2 regions of the Synergistes jonesii genome follow, and region 2 is predicted to be linked to the other one. Evidence: riboswitches for the same ligand, from Rfam matches in the RefSeq annotation. Region 2 holds a riboswitch; the other holds the start of a gene.

Region 1 (7,768 bases), on a different contig from region 2:
CGCACTCGACGAAGCGATAGCCCTGCCCACCGACTTCTCGGCGCGCATAGCGCGCAACACCCAGCTCTACATACAGGACGAAACGAGCGTCTGCAAGGTCATCGACCCGTGGGGCGGCTCCTACTACGTCGAAGCGCTGACCGACGAGCTGATACGCCGCGCCTGGGCGCATATACAGGAAGTCGAATCGCTCGGCGGAATGTCGAAGGCCATCGAGACCGGACTGCCGAAGATGCGCATCGAGGAGGCGGCGGCGCGCAGACAAGCGAGGATCGACTCAGGAAGCGAAAAGATAATCGGCGTCAACGCGCTGCAGCTCGAGCAGGAAGACCCGATCGACATACTCGAGGTAGACAACAGCGCGGTGCGCGAGGCTCAGATAGCCCGGCTCGCGAAGCTGCGCGCGAACAGGAAGCAGGAAGACGTCGACAGGTGGCTGGACGCGATAACGAAATCCGTCGAAACGGGCGAAGGCAACCTGCTCGAGCTCGCGGTCGAGGCGGCGCGCGCAAGGGCGAGCCTCGGAGAGATCTCCTACGCGATAGAAAAGGTGACGGGAAGGCATAAAGCGGTGATACGTTCCATATCTGGCGTTTATAGCAGCGAATTCGCGGAGGACGAAGTAATAGAAGAAGTCCGCAGGATGACGGATGAGTTCGAGGAACGCGAAGGGCGCCGTCCGCGCATCATGGTAGCGAAGATGGGACAGGACGGACACGACAGAGGAGCTAAGGTCGTAGCTACGGCTTACGCGGACATGGGCTTCGACGTGGACATCGGTCCGCTCTTCCAGACCCCTGAGGAAACGGCTCAGGACGCCGTGGACAACGATGTGCACATCGTCGGCATGAGCTCGCTCGCCGCCGGGCACAAAACGCTTCTGCCACAGCTCGTCGAGGAACTTAAAAAGCGCGGTAGAGGCGACATCATGGTCGTGGCCGGCGGCGTAATACCGGCTCAGGACTATCAGTTCCTCTACGACCACGGAGCCTCCGCGATATTCGGCCCCGGGACGGTGATCCCCGTCGCCGCGAAAGAGATGCTGACGATACTGAACAAGCGTCTCGCGACGAGAGTCAGCGCTTAAAAATGGGGACAGAATCCCTCAGCGCGGCTAAGCGGACGGGGCGCCTCGAATGGCAGCCGGAGGACGCGGGTTCCGAATACGCCTGCTCCGTGATGCCGGGAGTGCCGCTTTCGCCGGACTGCAACGTACAGGCGCAGCGCGGCGGTCAGGCGCTCCCTTTGCGGAGCGCGCTCACTGCGGAGGATTACGCGAACGGGATAATCGCCGGAGACCGCGTCACGCTTTCGCGCGCGATCACGGTAATCGAGAGCAACGCGCCGAAGCACTTTGAATTGGGACAGGAAATCATCCAGAGGATACTGCCCTACAGCGGCGGGGCGATGCGCGTAGGGGTGACGGGCGTACCGGGCGCAGGGAAAAGCACTTTCATTGAAGCGTTCGGGACGTATCTGACGAAAAACGGGCACAAAGTCGCTGTGCTCGCGGTAGACCCTTCGAGCTCGCTTACAAGGGGCAGCATACTCGGAGACAAGACGCGCATGGAGAACCTTGCGCGGCAGAAAAACGCTTTTATCAGACCCTCTCCCTCCGGCGGTTCGCTGGGCGGCGTCACGAGAAAAAGCCGCGAAACGATGCTGCTCTGCGAAGCTGCCGGCTACGACACGATACTTGTGGAAACGGTGGGGGTCGGGCAAAGCGAAACGATGGTGCGCCAGATGGTCGATTACTTTCTCGTCATCGTCATCACAGGCGCCGGCGACGAGCTTCAGGGCATAAAAAAGGGAATAATCGAGCTGGCTGACAGCATACTCGTCAACAAAGCCGACGGCGACAACAAAATGAAGGCCCTGATGGCGCGCGCCGATTACGAGCAGATACTCCACTATCTGCGCCAGCCTACCGAAGGCTGGAAGACGAAGGCATACACCTGTTCGTCGATCACCGGCGAAGGTATACCGGAGATGTGGAGCGTAATAGAAGATTTCCGTGAGAACGTCACGAAGTCGGGAATCTTCATAAAGCGGCGCAAAGAACAAACAATCGAATGGGTCCGCGCGATGGCCGGCGAATATCTTCAAAACAGGATAGCCCGCTGCGCGGAGCTCACAAAATGCAGGGAAGAGATAGAAAGGAGAGTGATCGAGGGGGCAATTACTCCGACGTCTGCGGCCAAAGCGCTGACGGCGTCAATGGAAAGGCTGCTCTTCACAAACGCACGCGAAACATAACGGACTGAAAAACCACACACACTGTCAAATCCAAGGCGGCGCGCGTCGGTCCGCACAACCGGCGCGCCGCGGCCGAGGAAAAGCTTATAAGGTTTTATTATTTTTTATTTTTGCGGCACAACGGCGGCCGAAGCACAATTCCTGCGCGGAAGGCCGCGGTAGAACAAGCTATCTTGGCGGGATAGCGCAGTATCCCGCCTTCTTGGATAGAGCCGTCTCTCCTTAAGCGCTCCGCCGGCTTCGTCAGCCGGCGGAGCGCTTCCATTTCATAAACGTCCCGCTCCTTCCCCCGGCTTGCATCAGCGGCGTCGCGCCATTTGACAAATAACGGGGGCAATGATATTTTTTATACTGTAAAAGTTGAATATTTTCTGCGGAGTATGGGAATCCGGTCAAAAGCCGGAACGGCCCCTGCCGCCGTGATCGGGACGAAAGCGCATAATGCCATTGCATACAGCGAGAAGGCGCGCGATTAGGATGAACGTAAGTCGGAAAACCTGCTGCGGAGAACTTGGCTTTAGCGCGCAGGAGGTGCGGGGCAGCGGCTGACCGTGAGAACGATACGCGGGAGACGATGCGAAATCCTCCCGCGTATATTTATTCACGGAGGTCGTTCTCTTGCGACACAAAGCGCGCGTCATTTCATTTTTCATCGCCTTATCGCTTATCTGCACGGCTCCGCCTTACGCCGGCGAGGGCGCGGCTGAAGAGATTCAGCTGCCGGAGGAAGAGGTGACGGCGGCGGCGGAAGAAGACGCATCTCTCTTATCCCCCGGCACTGTCTCCGTGGTCAGGCCCGAAGAGATGGAGGGCGAGCACAAAAACCTGCCGGAGCTGTTGAAAGAAGTTCCCGGCCTTCACGTCGTCGAGAGCAAGGGGCGCGGCGCCTACACTGTCGCGTCGGTGCGCGGCAGCACCGCCGCCGAGGTCTCCGTCTTCGTCGACGGGGTCCTGATGAATTTAGGCGGGGAATCTGCAGTAGACCTCTCGGCGATTCCCACGGCGAACGTCGAGAGGATAGAAATCTATCGCGGCTATGTCCCGGCGCGCTTCGCCGGAGCGTCGATGGGCGGCGTGATAAACATCATAACGAAGACGCCCGACAAGGCCGGCGGAGCCCTCTCACTGGGCGCGGGCTCCTACGGCAAATTCAATACGAGCCTCTCCTACGCTATGCCGCTCGGCGGCGGCTCTTTCTTTATCGGGGCGAATTACGAGCGCTCGGACGGCGACTTCGAATACACGAACGACAACAATACCCCCTACACGCCGGAGGATGATTACAGGGCGAAGCGCCAGAACAACGGCTATAAAAATTCCGACGTCCTGCTCAAATGGAAAAACGACGACTGGTCGGCGCGCTTCGGCTGGAAGCGCAGCGACCGCGACCTTCCGTACGCCGCGCCCGGCGCGGACAGGGACGACAGCCCACAGGGCGCGCAGCTCGACACGAAACAGACCGACTTCTCGATCTCGCGCCGTTTCAAAAGCGGCGCCGTCGACTGGGGGATAAAGGCCGAATATCTGCATCAGAATAAAAAGTACGACGACGAGGAGAACGTCCTTGGAGGCTGGGGCGAGCAGCACAACGAGTACGCGACGGACAGGTATGGATTTGCGATAGACGGCGCGTGGCGGCTCGGAGAAAACCACCTCGTCGAATTCTTAGCAGATTATTCAAAAGAAAAGCTGAGGGCGGAGGGAGACATCGTCACGACCTTCGGCGGGACTTCCGATTTCCGCAGAGAGGCGGCCGACGTGCAGCTGCAGGACACTATAAGCCTCAGCAAAGACGGCACTCTGACCTTCACGCCCATCGTACGCTGGAACATGTGGGGCGGCGACGGCGAATTTTCCTTCGGCGCGGCCCTCTCCAAGGAGCTGCCGCGCGGCTGGACGATCAGGGCCTCGGGCGGCAGCTACAACAGGGCCCCCAACCTCTACGAGCTCTACGGCGACGGCGCCTTCGTCAGACCGAACGAAAATCTCGGCTGGGAGGACGGCAGCCAGTGGGACCTCGGCGTATCTTGGAAGGGAAAGCTCGCGGGCGCCGACGCCTCCGCTTCGCTGACCTACTTCGGACGCCGTTCGAACGACCTCATCGAATTCGTCATGACGAGCCCGCGCTACGGGCAGTACATAAACATAGGCAAGGCCCGCGTTAACGGCATAGAGTTCGAGGGGCGCGCCGCGTGGGACAAATGGGACGTGAAGCTCTCGGCGACGTGGACCGACGCCAAGAACGCCACCGAGGACTACCGCGAGGAACAGCCTCTGCCGAACAGGCCGGAGTGGGAGGGCTACCTGCGCCTTTCAAGAAAGTTCCTGAAGGACGACGCCGCGACGGCCTTCGCCGAGCTGCGCTATATCGGAGAGAACTACTACGACACGGCGGGTTCGATCAAGATGGACGACCTCTTCACCGTCGGCGTGGGGCTGCACTGGCGCATAAGGGAAAGGCTGAAGCTGACGCTCGGCGTCGACGACATATTCGACGAAGGGCCGGAATTGAAGATGTACTCGGTCAAAAACGGACCGGAAAGGACCATGTGGTATCCGCTTCAGGGACGTACATTTTACGCGACCTTAACGTGGGAATTTTAGGGCGGCGCGGCCGCTTTGAAATAAAAAACACAGGAGGGGTTTTAAATGTTTAAGAAACGCGGGCTTTTGGCATTGGTTCTGGCGCTGTGCATGGCGCTGGCGGTATCGCCGGCTATGGCGGGCATCCTCTACACGGCGTCGACCAACTGGAACACCGACAGATTCGGCATAATCAAGGACAGCGAGGCGCCGACGAAGGACGTCGTAACGAACCTCGGCGGCTCCGCCGGCTCGGGAGTCTTCTCGTTCAACAACGCGGAATGGAAATCGCGCATCGCGATAAGCCAGTACCCCGCAACGGCCAACGACACCGTCTGGTTCTACGACCCTACGACGACGGACTGGTCGGCTCCTCTCAAGGAAGCGACGTCGCCCGTGAAAAACGTACACCACATGGAGGCCGGCGGGAAATATCTCTACGCGGCAGGCTATGACGACGCGACGGTAGGCCGCTTCGACATGACGTCGGACGCTTTTGCGCCGGACTCCAAGATCTACACCTATACGCCGGCCGACGCCGGCTACACGGCTCACGCTGAGCGCATAGCGACGTATAACGGCGGCGTTTACGCGATATTCGCCGCGAGCAAAGGCAATTACCCGAACTACGAATACGCGCCGCACAAGATCATAAAGTTCTCCGAAGATCTCACGCCCGCGGCGAGCGCCGACTTAAAGGGCAAGAACATCGACGGCGCCAACGTCGGCGCAACGATCCGCATAGGAGGAAGCCTCTACGTCGCGTCGATCGGCGGCAACCAGGATACCACGGGGCTCTTCAACACCGATTCGATGATCGAGAAGGTGAACCTCGACACGCTGGCTTCCGAAACGCTTATCACCGCTTCAAAGGCCGCTGAGAAGGACGGCTCGTGGGGCAGCAATTTCTACGGCCTCGCACACGACGGAAACAGGATATATATCTTAGCCGCCTGCTGGAACGGCAGCTGGCCGGAATCCGGCAGGGATAACGTCGTAATCTACGAAACGAACGCGGAAAAGCTCGACGGCGGCGACATCGGGAACAAAATAGCGACGCTCAGCACAAAGACCGGCTACAGCCTCGGCATCGAATACGACAGCGCGGCGAAGCTGCTCTGGGTATCCGCCGGCGACAGCGTCTACAAATACGACGGCTCGGCTTTCACGGAGTACGACAGCACGGCGCTCGGCGGAGAGATGGCTAAGTTCGCGACGCTCACCGCTTCCGGCGTGACGCCTTCCGGCGACGGCGGCGGCGGCGGCGGATGCAACGGCGGCTTGGGCGTTCTCGCTCTCGTCGCGCTTCTGCCTCTTCTCGTCGCAAAGCGCGGCAAAAAGAAATAAAGGCCGATAACGATTTGCATCCGCACAACAAGCGGGTGTGAAGCTCTTTCCATAATGGGGCGCCCGCGGCGCCCCTCAGAAAGAGGAGGCGGGCTTCCGAATTTTCGGACGAGCCCGCCTCATTTGCTTTGTTTTTTCTCCGCGTCCTTTAGAATTTTACCGTTTTCGGCGCCGCAGTGAACGAATAGAACGTCGCCGTCGCATCCTTCAGATAAAGGACCTCGCCGACTCCGTCCTCCTCGGAGTAGAGCTTCCGCAGCTCCGGGTTCTCGTCGAGCATATGGCGGCGCGCTTCGACCCTGCCGTCATGTACGACCGTCGCCGCGACGCGCAGCCACTTCGCGCCGTCCTTTGAGGTCGTGCAGAGCTCTATTTTCGGGTTAGCCGTCATCTGCTTATAAACGGGCTTGACGTTCCCCGTCTGAAGATAGAGCTTACCCTCGAACAGCGCGACTACGCCGAAGGGACGCACCCTCGGCTGGTCGCCGTCCATCGTCGCCACGTAAAAGACAGGATTTTCTTTCAAAAATTTGTAGACTTCTTCCATTGTCAACGCTCCTTAACAAAGTATTTTTATCAATTTTACACCATCGACGGCGCGGCGCCCGCCGAAACAGAGGCGCCCGCCGCGGCGTTTCCTCCCGAAGCGACGGACGACGCGCGCCTTCGCGAATATTTCGACGATCCGACTGGGAGAAAAAGAGGGCGCCCCCGAGAGAGCGCCTTCCTTGATATTGCGCGCGATTTCGCCGCGCTTAAGCGAGCAGCTTTTTCAGATCCTCTTCAGGCGTCGATATGGGCGCTATGCCGTAATGTTCGACGAGGAAGTTCAACACGTTAGGCGAGACGAACGCCGGGAGCGACGGTCCGAGCAGGATGTTCTTTATGCCTAAGTGCAGCAGCGTAAGAAGGATGCACACCGCTTTCTGCTCGTACCATGAGAGGACGAGCGACAGCGGCAGCTCGTTCACGCCGCATTTGAACGCGTCGGCGAGCGCCGTCGCGACGCGCAGCGCGCTGTAGGCGTCGTTGCACTGCCCCATGTCGAGAAGCCTCGGGATGCCGCCGATATCGCCGAGGTCGAGGTCGTTGAAGCGGTACTTCCCGCAGGCGAGCGTAAGGATTATCGTATCCTTCGGCGCCTTCTCCACAAATTCGGTGTAGTAGTTGCGTCCCGGCTTCATACCGTCGCAGCCGCCGACGAGGAAGAAGTGCTTCACCGCGCCGGATTTGACCGCGTCGATCACCGCGCCGGCGACCGAGAGCACAGCGTCGTGCCCGAAGCCGGTCGTCGTGCATTTGCCTCCGTTGATTCCCGTGAATTCCTTGTCCTCGGCGTAGCCGCCGAGTTCGAGCGCCTTCTGGATCACCGGCGTGAAATCCTTTTCGGCGCCGATGTGCGTCAGGCCGGGGAAGGAGACGACTTCCGTCGTGAAAACGCGGTCGGAGTACGACGGACGCGGCGGCATGAGGCAGTTGGTAGTGAATAGGATCGGCGCCGGGATGCCGTCGAACTCCTTCTGCTGATTCTGCCAGGCGGTGCCGAAGTTGCCCTTAAGATGCGGATATTTTTTGAGCTCGG
Region 2 (7,768 bases):
CCAAATCTGTTTTGTTACGCTGATTTTTTGTCCCAATTTCCGAGTTTCGCGCATTTCACGCGCAGTATTTTTTACGCCCCAGCCCCCCTTTCAGCGCCTTTTCCGCTGCGCTGCGGCCAGCAAGGCCGGCAGCGCAAGCGCCATCGCGCCAACGCCCGAGTTGCAGCCGCCGGTGCCTGCTCCGTCGCCCTCCCAGGGCTTTTCCGGCGCCGGTATCTCTACAGGCGTGCTCTCCGCTATGACTACGACGTTTTCCGGCGCGAAGTAGAGGCCCGGCTCTGTTATCTCAAAGCTGAGAGTTTTGTCTTTCAGGCTCGCGGGGAATGTGTCGTAGCCGCCGCCAAGCCCCGCTTTTTTGCGCGCCATCGCCCAGAGCGACGCGCCCGCCGCCGGTTCGTAGTCGAAGTTCTTTATCGTGAAGGCCGCCGCCGCAGCGGAGCCGTCCATCGACGCCGAGATGGTGTTCAGCGGCTTGAGAGAGGCAAACGACGCGCCGTTTTGCACGATAGAAGGATAGCTGCCGTCGTTCACTGCACGTGCTATGGGCTCCGGCGCGTCGGCGTTGACCGCGGTGACGGTCATCTCGGCGCCGCTTACCGAGACGTCCGGGAGCTCCACGGGGACGGAAGCGGGTATAATCGTGCCGCCGCCGGAAGAGGAGACTGCCGAAAGCGGCGCTGCCGCAGAGAGCGTCCCCTTGAGGTCGGCGGCGCTGAATAAGGTCCAGCTGCTGCCGCCGTCGTAGCGCGCGAGGCCGTCTCCGGCGCGCGCCCAGAGATAGCCGGTATCCGGGTCGTAGTTGAAGCCCATCTGGATGCCATAGCTGCCGGCAAAGCTGCCTATACGCGTGCCGATGTCGCCGGCGGCGAGCTTTTCTTCCGTCGTCTCGTAGACGACCATCTGGTGGCTGCCCTGCACTCCCTCCGGCGCCGTCCAGGTGGTGCCGTGCAGGAATACGCGCCCGTTTATGAAAGCAAGCCCGCTGAACATGTAGTACCATTCAGGAAAGCGTGCGTGGGTCTCTTCTCCGCGCGCAAGCAGAGTCGACTCAAGCGTCTCCAGGTCGCAGACCTCGATCGTCGTTTTTTCATTGTAGCCGCCGTCAGTGACCTGGTAGCCGCCGAAGCTGCAGACGTAGAGCTTACTGCCGACGCGCGTATAGACGCCGTCGTTCTGCCCGTCCATGTTGCGCCCTGTCATGTCGGCGCTGGCTATCACGTTGAGGTCTTTGTCGAATTTCCATATCTGGTTCGGCCCATAGGCGACGCTGGGCTGCATCGGGTCGCCGGCGGTGTCCGTTATTATCGCGTAGAGATATCCGTTGTAGGAGAAGAGCCCCTCGCCGTGTTTGCCTCTTATTTCAGGGTGCGCCCATACTTTGTTTTCCGCGTAGGCGTCGTTCGTCATCACGACGCGCGAGATGACGGCCTTGTCGTAGCCGGTCGCGTAGAGGTAGTTGCCTATCGTGGCCATCGCGCGGATGTTTTTCACCGAGCAGGTGAACTGTTTGAGCGGCCTGTTCCAGTTGGAGGGGACGGTCCAAGCGCTTCTCGGCCCCGGGTCGAAGACGTCTACCACGTCCGGCGTGGAGCCACCGACGCCTGTGTAGAATGTGAGCGCTACGCGCAGTCTGCCCTCCGCGTCGAGGAATGGCCGGATGCCGTTGCCCTGGTTGCCGCCCATGTTGGACTGCAGCGGCGAGAAGGGGGCTTGCGAGCCCGTGATGATGCCGAGCGAGACCGGGTCGCTGTAGGTGGTCTGGCGCGTGAAGAGCAGGTCGGCGGAGGCGCCCGCCGCCGCGAGCAGAATTACGAGCAGCGCCGATAAGAGTATCTTAAATTTCTGTGCGCGGGTTTTCATTTTCCTTTGCCCCTTTCTTTAAAACGTCCATATCAGCGACGCGTAGAAGGTGCGCCCCTGCAGCGGGTACCACATTGTACGGTCCGGCCCGTAGCCCTCGGCGAGGAAGAGGACGTCCGGCCCCTTGTCGAATATGTCGTCCACGCCGACGACGAGTTTGAGGTCGTCTTTTATGCTGTAGCACAGGCCTACGCCGAAGGTGAGCAGGTCGTCTTGTTTGACCTCCTGGTTGCGGTCATAGAAGTTGTTGCCGATGTAGCGCGCCTCGGCGAAGGCCGAGAGCCGCTTGTTTTTCAGCAGGTTGTTGCGTGCGACGCGCAGGAAGCCCTCGTATTCGGGGCGGTTGGGGATCCTCATGCCGTCGTAGGCTCCGGGAGTTTTGTTCACCGCGTCCATCCAGGTGGCGGAGCCGTAGACTTCCCAGTCGTCCCATTTTATCGAGCCTTCCAGCTCAAGGCCCTTGATGTGCGCTTTGCCCACGTTCTCATAGCGTGCGTAGCGCGGATTGACGACGAAGTATTCTATCAGGTTGTCCACATGGCTGCCAAAATATGTGAGGGTGACTTCGCTTCTGCCTTTGAACAGGTCTCCCTTCCAGGTGACGCCGGCGTCCCACTGCGTCCCCTCCTCCCAGTCGAGCCGCGGATTAGGTATGACGAAGGCGCCGTCGCCGTAGAGTTCGTACATGTTGGGCGCGCGGTTGTAGCCGCCGTATGTAACTTTCGCGCTCCAATGTTCGTCGAATTTGTAGTTGAGCGCCGCCCCGCCGGAAAATTCGGTGCGGCCGTCGGCGTGGTTCCAGCGTATTATCGGCGTGAGCCAGAATTTATCTTTGGCGCCTATGCTTATCGTGTCCTGTACCTGCCCGTTCCAGGCGTAGCGCGTATGTTTTTCAATTCCGGCGAAGTAGTTTATGACGTCGCCCTTGGTGCGGAGCGTTTCGTCGTACCAGTTCCAGAGGAATTCCAAGAGGTGGCTGTCCCCCGCCGGCAGGGAGCCGTCTATCGCGACGCCGTAGCGGTCAGTCTCGTATCTGTTGTGTTTATACGACGAGCCGGGCAGTCCGAACTGGTTGTCGCCGTCTTTAGGGTCGTCGTATTTTTTCTCCTGACGCAGGTATTCGAGGCGGACGCCGAGGTCGAGCTCTCCTATCTTGCGGCGGTGCGTCGCCGCAAAGTTCCACTGGTCTGTGACCTGCACGGCGGTCGGCTCCCAGTATCTGTCGCTCTCTATGCCCATCACCGGCAGAGGCAGGTCGCGGTCGTTGCGCTTCCACGCACCTTCTATGGTCCAGTTTTCGTTCTGCCATTTGACGAGCGCGTCGCTGTTCTGGTAGGAGTTGTTTTTGCGTTTGACCTCGTAGTCGTCGTTCTGGTCGTATTCGTTACGGGTGTTGAGGTATGTGAAGTCTCCCCTCGCCTGGTCGCGCGTTACGCCGACGAAGAGCGCGCCGTCCCCCAATTTCGTGCTGTAGGCGGCGTTTGCGAGAAAGCGGCCGTAGGAGCCGCCGCCTGCAAGCAGCGTGCCGCCGCCCCTGTCGTCGGGCTTTTTCGTTATGATGTTGATTACGCCGCCCATCGACGCGCCGCCGAAGCGCGCCGGGATGTAGCCGCGGTAGACTTCGATACGCTCGACGTTTTCCACGGGGATCGTGGAGAGGTCGACGGCCGCCTCGCTGCCCAGGTTCATCAGTACGCCGTCGACGTATACGGCCACCTGCGACGGCGTGCTGCCGCGCACGGAGACGGTAGTATAGGCGCCGCGCCCCTTGAGCTCTATCACGTGCAGCCCCGGGACCTGCTTGAGAAGTTCGGGAAGGTTTTTCTGCTCCCCCTTCATCTCCTGGGGCTTGATGACGGAGACGGTGCCGGGCGAGAGGAGCAGCTTGTCCTCTTCTTCGGAGTCCGCCGTGACCCGCTCCTCTGGCAGCCGCACCGGCTCCTCCGCGGCGCATATGCGGGGCGGCGGCGCCGTTAGCGGGGCGAACGATAAAAGGAGCAAAAGTACGAGATACATTTTCTTCTGCAAAGCGACGACCTCCGAACATATAAAAATTACGCGGGAGAGGTGCAAACGCCGTCTCCCGCGTAGAATTACACAGTCTTTATTCGCCGGTCAGCCGCTGTCTGCGCCCTCTGCGCGCTTGAAGCCCGTATATCGCGCGGCAGGTTTCCCGACTCTCGGTTCCCCGGGCCGCGCCTTCCCATCTTTCGACAGTGGCTGAATGCGGCTCGGTCTGCGGAGGCGACGTACGCGCTCTCCGCTTGCCGATTACGGTGGCAGGGGCCGTTCCGGCTTCTCACCGGATTCCCTAACTCCGCGGATATGTCTTTATTAAGATGCTATATTACACATCAATGCTAAACTACCACCTGCCGACGGCTTTGTCAAATCATTTTTTTGACGGGAAAAACCAAACGGGTTTCCATCGCTCTGTTTCTACTTATTCGCCGACGCCGTGTATCGTCTTTCCGTCGACCGCCGTTACGCGCGCTTTTGACGTTCGATCTCCAGCCAATTCAACAAAGAGTCGAAGTCCGCCCGGAAAAGGCGTCGCGATATCGAAGCGAGGAAGGGGGGATGTCATATCGCCCCCGGCTGGATTCTGGTTTACAAAATCGAAACAGGATAATATTCTTCGAGCACATTGGAACACAGAGCGACGTCTTTTAACACCATTTTGGCAGCGTACCTTCTTTAATTCTGAGGAACTCTTTTTGCGATGTCAGTCTATGTCAGTCTTTATTTACTGAAAATTATGAATAAACACTAAAAATATTGTTTTATACCAGTATCCATGATATATTTATCCATACAATAAGCCCTGTGGCGAATAGCCCACAGCCCCCCGGTCGGTCTCGGCTTCGAATTGGAGTGCGGACGCGGGGTCTTTTTTTAGGAGTGATTTCCTTTGAGAAAAGCGGCCTTTTTCATCGACGGCTTCAACCTTTATCATTCGCTTGACACAAGAAAAGACTTTCGCAAATATAAATGGCTCGATCTGTGGCGTTTTTCAAAACTCATCCTCCTTCCAAATGAAGAACTTGCCGACGTTTACTACTTCACGGCCTATACGGATTGGAACCCCGACCGCAAGAAGAGGCACCAGGTTTATGTCCTCATGAATGAAAGCGTCGGCTGCAAGGTCGTTTTAGGAAAATTCCTTAAAAAAGACCGTACCAGCATGGTCAAATGCAACAAGCCCTGCCGCAGCGGGCGCGAAGAATTCTGTAAGAAGAAATTTACATCTCACGAAGAAAAAATGACCGACGTCAATATCGCCGTCAACATAGTCAAGGCCGCAGCCATGCAGACGTATGAATCGATCTATCTTCTCTCCGGAGATAACGACCTGCGCCCCGCTCTTGAAACCGCAAGGGAAATATCCCCGTCTCTGAGAATACGGGTCGTTCTGCCGATAAACGCCCAAGCAAAAACGCTTATGGATTTCTGCAAGGAACATAGCTTCAAATACATCAGAATAAAGCAGAAAGCCTTATCTGACGCCCGGTTCAGCGATCCTTTTACCGTAGGAGACACGCCGTATTCCAAACCTGCGCATTGGAATTGATACCCTTTTTATATATCCTTTGCGGGCACGCTCTTCCGCCCGGCCGGCATCCGCTTCGCGGCATTGCGCCGTTTTATACCACCGCCTTTCGCCGGTCACTTCGTCCCGTAGATCATGCCGCCGGTCGCAAGGAAAATTTTGCCGCGCAGGTATTCCGGCATGTCGATTTCGCCGGCCGTCTTTTTCATACGGATGTCGGCGGCGCCCAGCTCCAGCAGATACGCCTCCAGCGCCGACGTGCTCCCGTATGTGCCGGCGCGGTAAAAGAGGTCGTGGAAGACAAAGCCGCCGCCCGGCTTGACGACGCGCAGCGCCTCTTTTACGAGCAGCTTTTTATCAGGCTGGCTTCCAACCTCGTGGAATACGAAGTTGCTGACCGCCGCGTCGAATTCTCCGTCCTTGAAGGGCAGTTCGGCCGCGTCTCCACGGATAAACTTTATCCGCTCGCCGACTCCTTCGATAGCGGCGTTTTTCTCGCACTGTTCCTTACAATAATCCCATTTCAAGCCCCAATAGTCGAGCCCAGTGACCTCCGCCTCGGGGAAGCGCTTGGCGATCTTTACCGCTAAGGCTCCGCCGCCGCAGCCGATATCCAGGATTTTGCCGCGCCCGTCCCAGCGCAGGTTTTCGACCACGTAGTCAAGTATTTTGTCCGACAGGCGCCCGCCGCTATAAGAAAAATCCCTGTGGGCTCGGTACAGAATCTTGAAAGAAATAGCCGCAAGGCAGCAGAGCGCCGCCAAAACGGCGCGCAATGCCCAAAGCGCCGCGCGTAGCGCGGCAGACGTCCGCACGCACGGCAGGAAGCTGGCGGCGAGCAGCGCGGCTGAGATAAAAAAGACCGCCGCGCAGAGGCCGAGCAGGCGCTTGGGCACCCAATTGCCGTAGTCAGGCGACGGCCGTTCCGTTTTTTCCTCCATCTTATTACCCCCTTCGGTAAAAGCGTTTCTTTTAGTTAGTCTAAGCTAACTAATAATATAACCGCTTCGCCGCCGTTTGTCAAAACATCGCGGCCAAGCGGCGCCGGTCGCGCAACCCCGTAGGCTCGTAAAAGGGGGGCCGTAGCGCCGGCGCCTCACGGCAGCCTGCTTCGGCCGGTTTTTCGCCCGCCTTCCGCGTCCCGTCAAGGAACAGATTCGCTTCAAAAGATTCGGCAAAAAAATTTCGCCGGAATTTTTGGCCTCCGCGCGAAATATTTTTTCTATTTTTTCTCAGCTTTCGCTTTTGAGCTCTTCGGTCCTGTAGACGTTGTACCCTTCGTAATGGTAACTCGCGTCTATGCCCCTCATATAGACGCCGCGGTCGTCGATTTCGTCGGTGAGGGCCGCCCTGAGCAGCTTTTTGACATCCGCGTCCGCGACGGGGCTGCGCTCCATCGCGGCAAGATAACCGTCTTTGTCGACCCTGCTCCAGTCGACGACCATACGCAGCTCTTTCTTTAAAATCAGGTTGAGCCATATCCTCGCGCTGCGCCCGTTTCCCTCTCTGAAGGGGTGGGCGACGTTCGTCTCCACGTATTTTTCGATTATCTCTTCGAACGTCCGCTGAGGCATTTTTTCTATGCTTTCGAGCGCGGCCGCAAGGTACAGCACGGAAGCGAAGCGAAAGCCGCCCTTTGCGAGGTCGACGTCTCTGACCTTCCCGGCGAAGCCGTATATTTCGCAGAAAAGGTATCTATGTATCGCCGCAAGCGAGGAGAATGTTCCGGCTTCGAGCGTGTCGAGGAATCCGCTTTCAAACATTTCGGCGGCTTTTCGCTTGCTTATCCCCTCCTCCGCCCTCGCCAGTTCCGCGGCCGTATTTATGCCGAGTTTGTTTTCAAGAATCATATCAACGCCCCCTTGCGCAAAGCATTTTCCGCGGATTTTATATGCTCCGCGGCTTCCCTAAGCGATACGGCCGGACGGCTCGAGCGGCGCGCCGACGTCTTCCTCAGCGGCGTCTTATTCGCCGGCGAACGCCACGCTTCTCCTGACGCCCCCAATTTGTACATATTATATATAATGAATCGCATTATCAATAAATCCTCAGCGTTTTTGCCGATTTCGGAAAATAGTATCGTATGTTCTGTTAAAAATGCCGAAACGGGCAAAAACTATTGACGCAACCGCGCCGTCATCGGGGCGTTTGTCAAAATGCACGGACACGAGAAAAACTTTCATGCCGTATAGTTGGAGCCGGATGTAGGGAAACTCTACTGCGACTTCACCGTTGATTGTGACCCGAGGAATTGAAAGGCGCAAAAAGAAGAGTTTACGAAGTATACGGAGTCGGTATCTATCCCGCAAACGGGATAGCCCCGACTTTGAAAACGGGGTTCGTATGAACCCGCTTTGC

The links. A riboswitch is a leader RNA that binds a small molecule or an ion and turns the genes downstream of it on or off. The one in region 2 is predicted to bind cobalamin.
Region 1: another riboswitch for cobalamin. It lies ahead of EH55_RS10265 (TonB-dependent receptor plug domain-containing protein); the one in region 2 lies ahead of EH55_RS06985 (TonB-dependent receptor plug domain-containing protein).

What each region holds. Positions count from the first base shown of each region.
Region 1 is NZ_JMKI01000038.1:41,510-49,277, forward strand. It holds gene scpA (methylmalonyl-CoA mutase) at 1-1,087, shown strand, start outside; gene meaB (methylmalonyl Co-A mutase-associated GTPase MeaB) at 1,090-2,256, shown strand; cobalamin riboswitch at 2,591-2,775, shown strand; gene EH55_RS10265 (TonB-dependent receptor plug domain-containing protein) at 2,875-4,860, shown strand; gene EH55_RS10270 (Synerg-CTERM sorting domain-containing protein) at 4,906-6,186, shown strand; gene EH55_RS10275 (pyridoxamine 5'-phosphate oxidase family protein) at 6,335-6,733, opposite strand; gene hcp (hydroxylamine reductase) at 6,942-7,768, opposite strand, start outside.
Region 2 is NZ_JMKI01000031.1:133,497-141,264, reverse strand. It holds gene EH55_RS06990 (hypothetical protein) at 91-1,860, opposite strand; gene EH55_RS06985 (TonB-dependent receptor plug domain-containing protein) at 1,879-3,888, opposite strand; cobalamin riboswitch at 4,007-4,248, opposite strand; gene EH55_RS06980 (NYN domain-containing protein) at 4,772-5,431, shown strand; gene EH55_RS06975 (class I SAM-dependent methyltransferase) at 5,527-6,351, opposite strand; gene fic (protein adenylyltransferase Fic) at 6,643-7,260, opposite strand.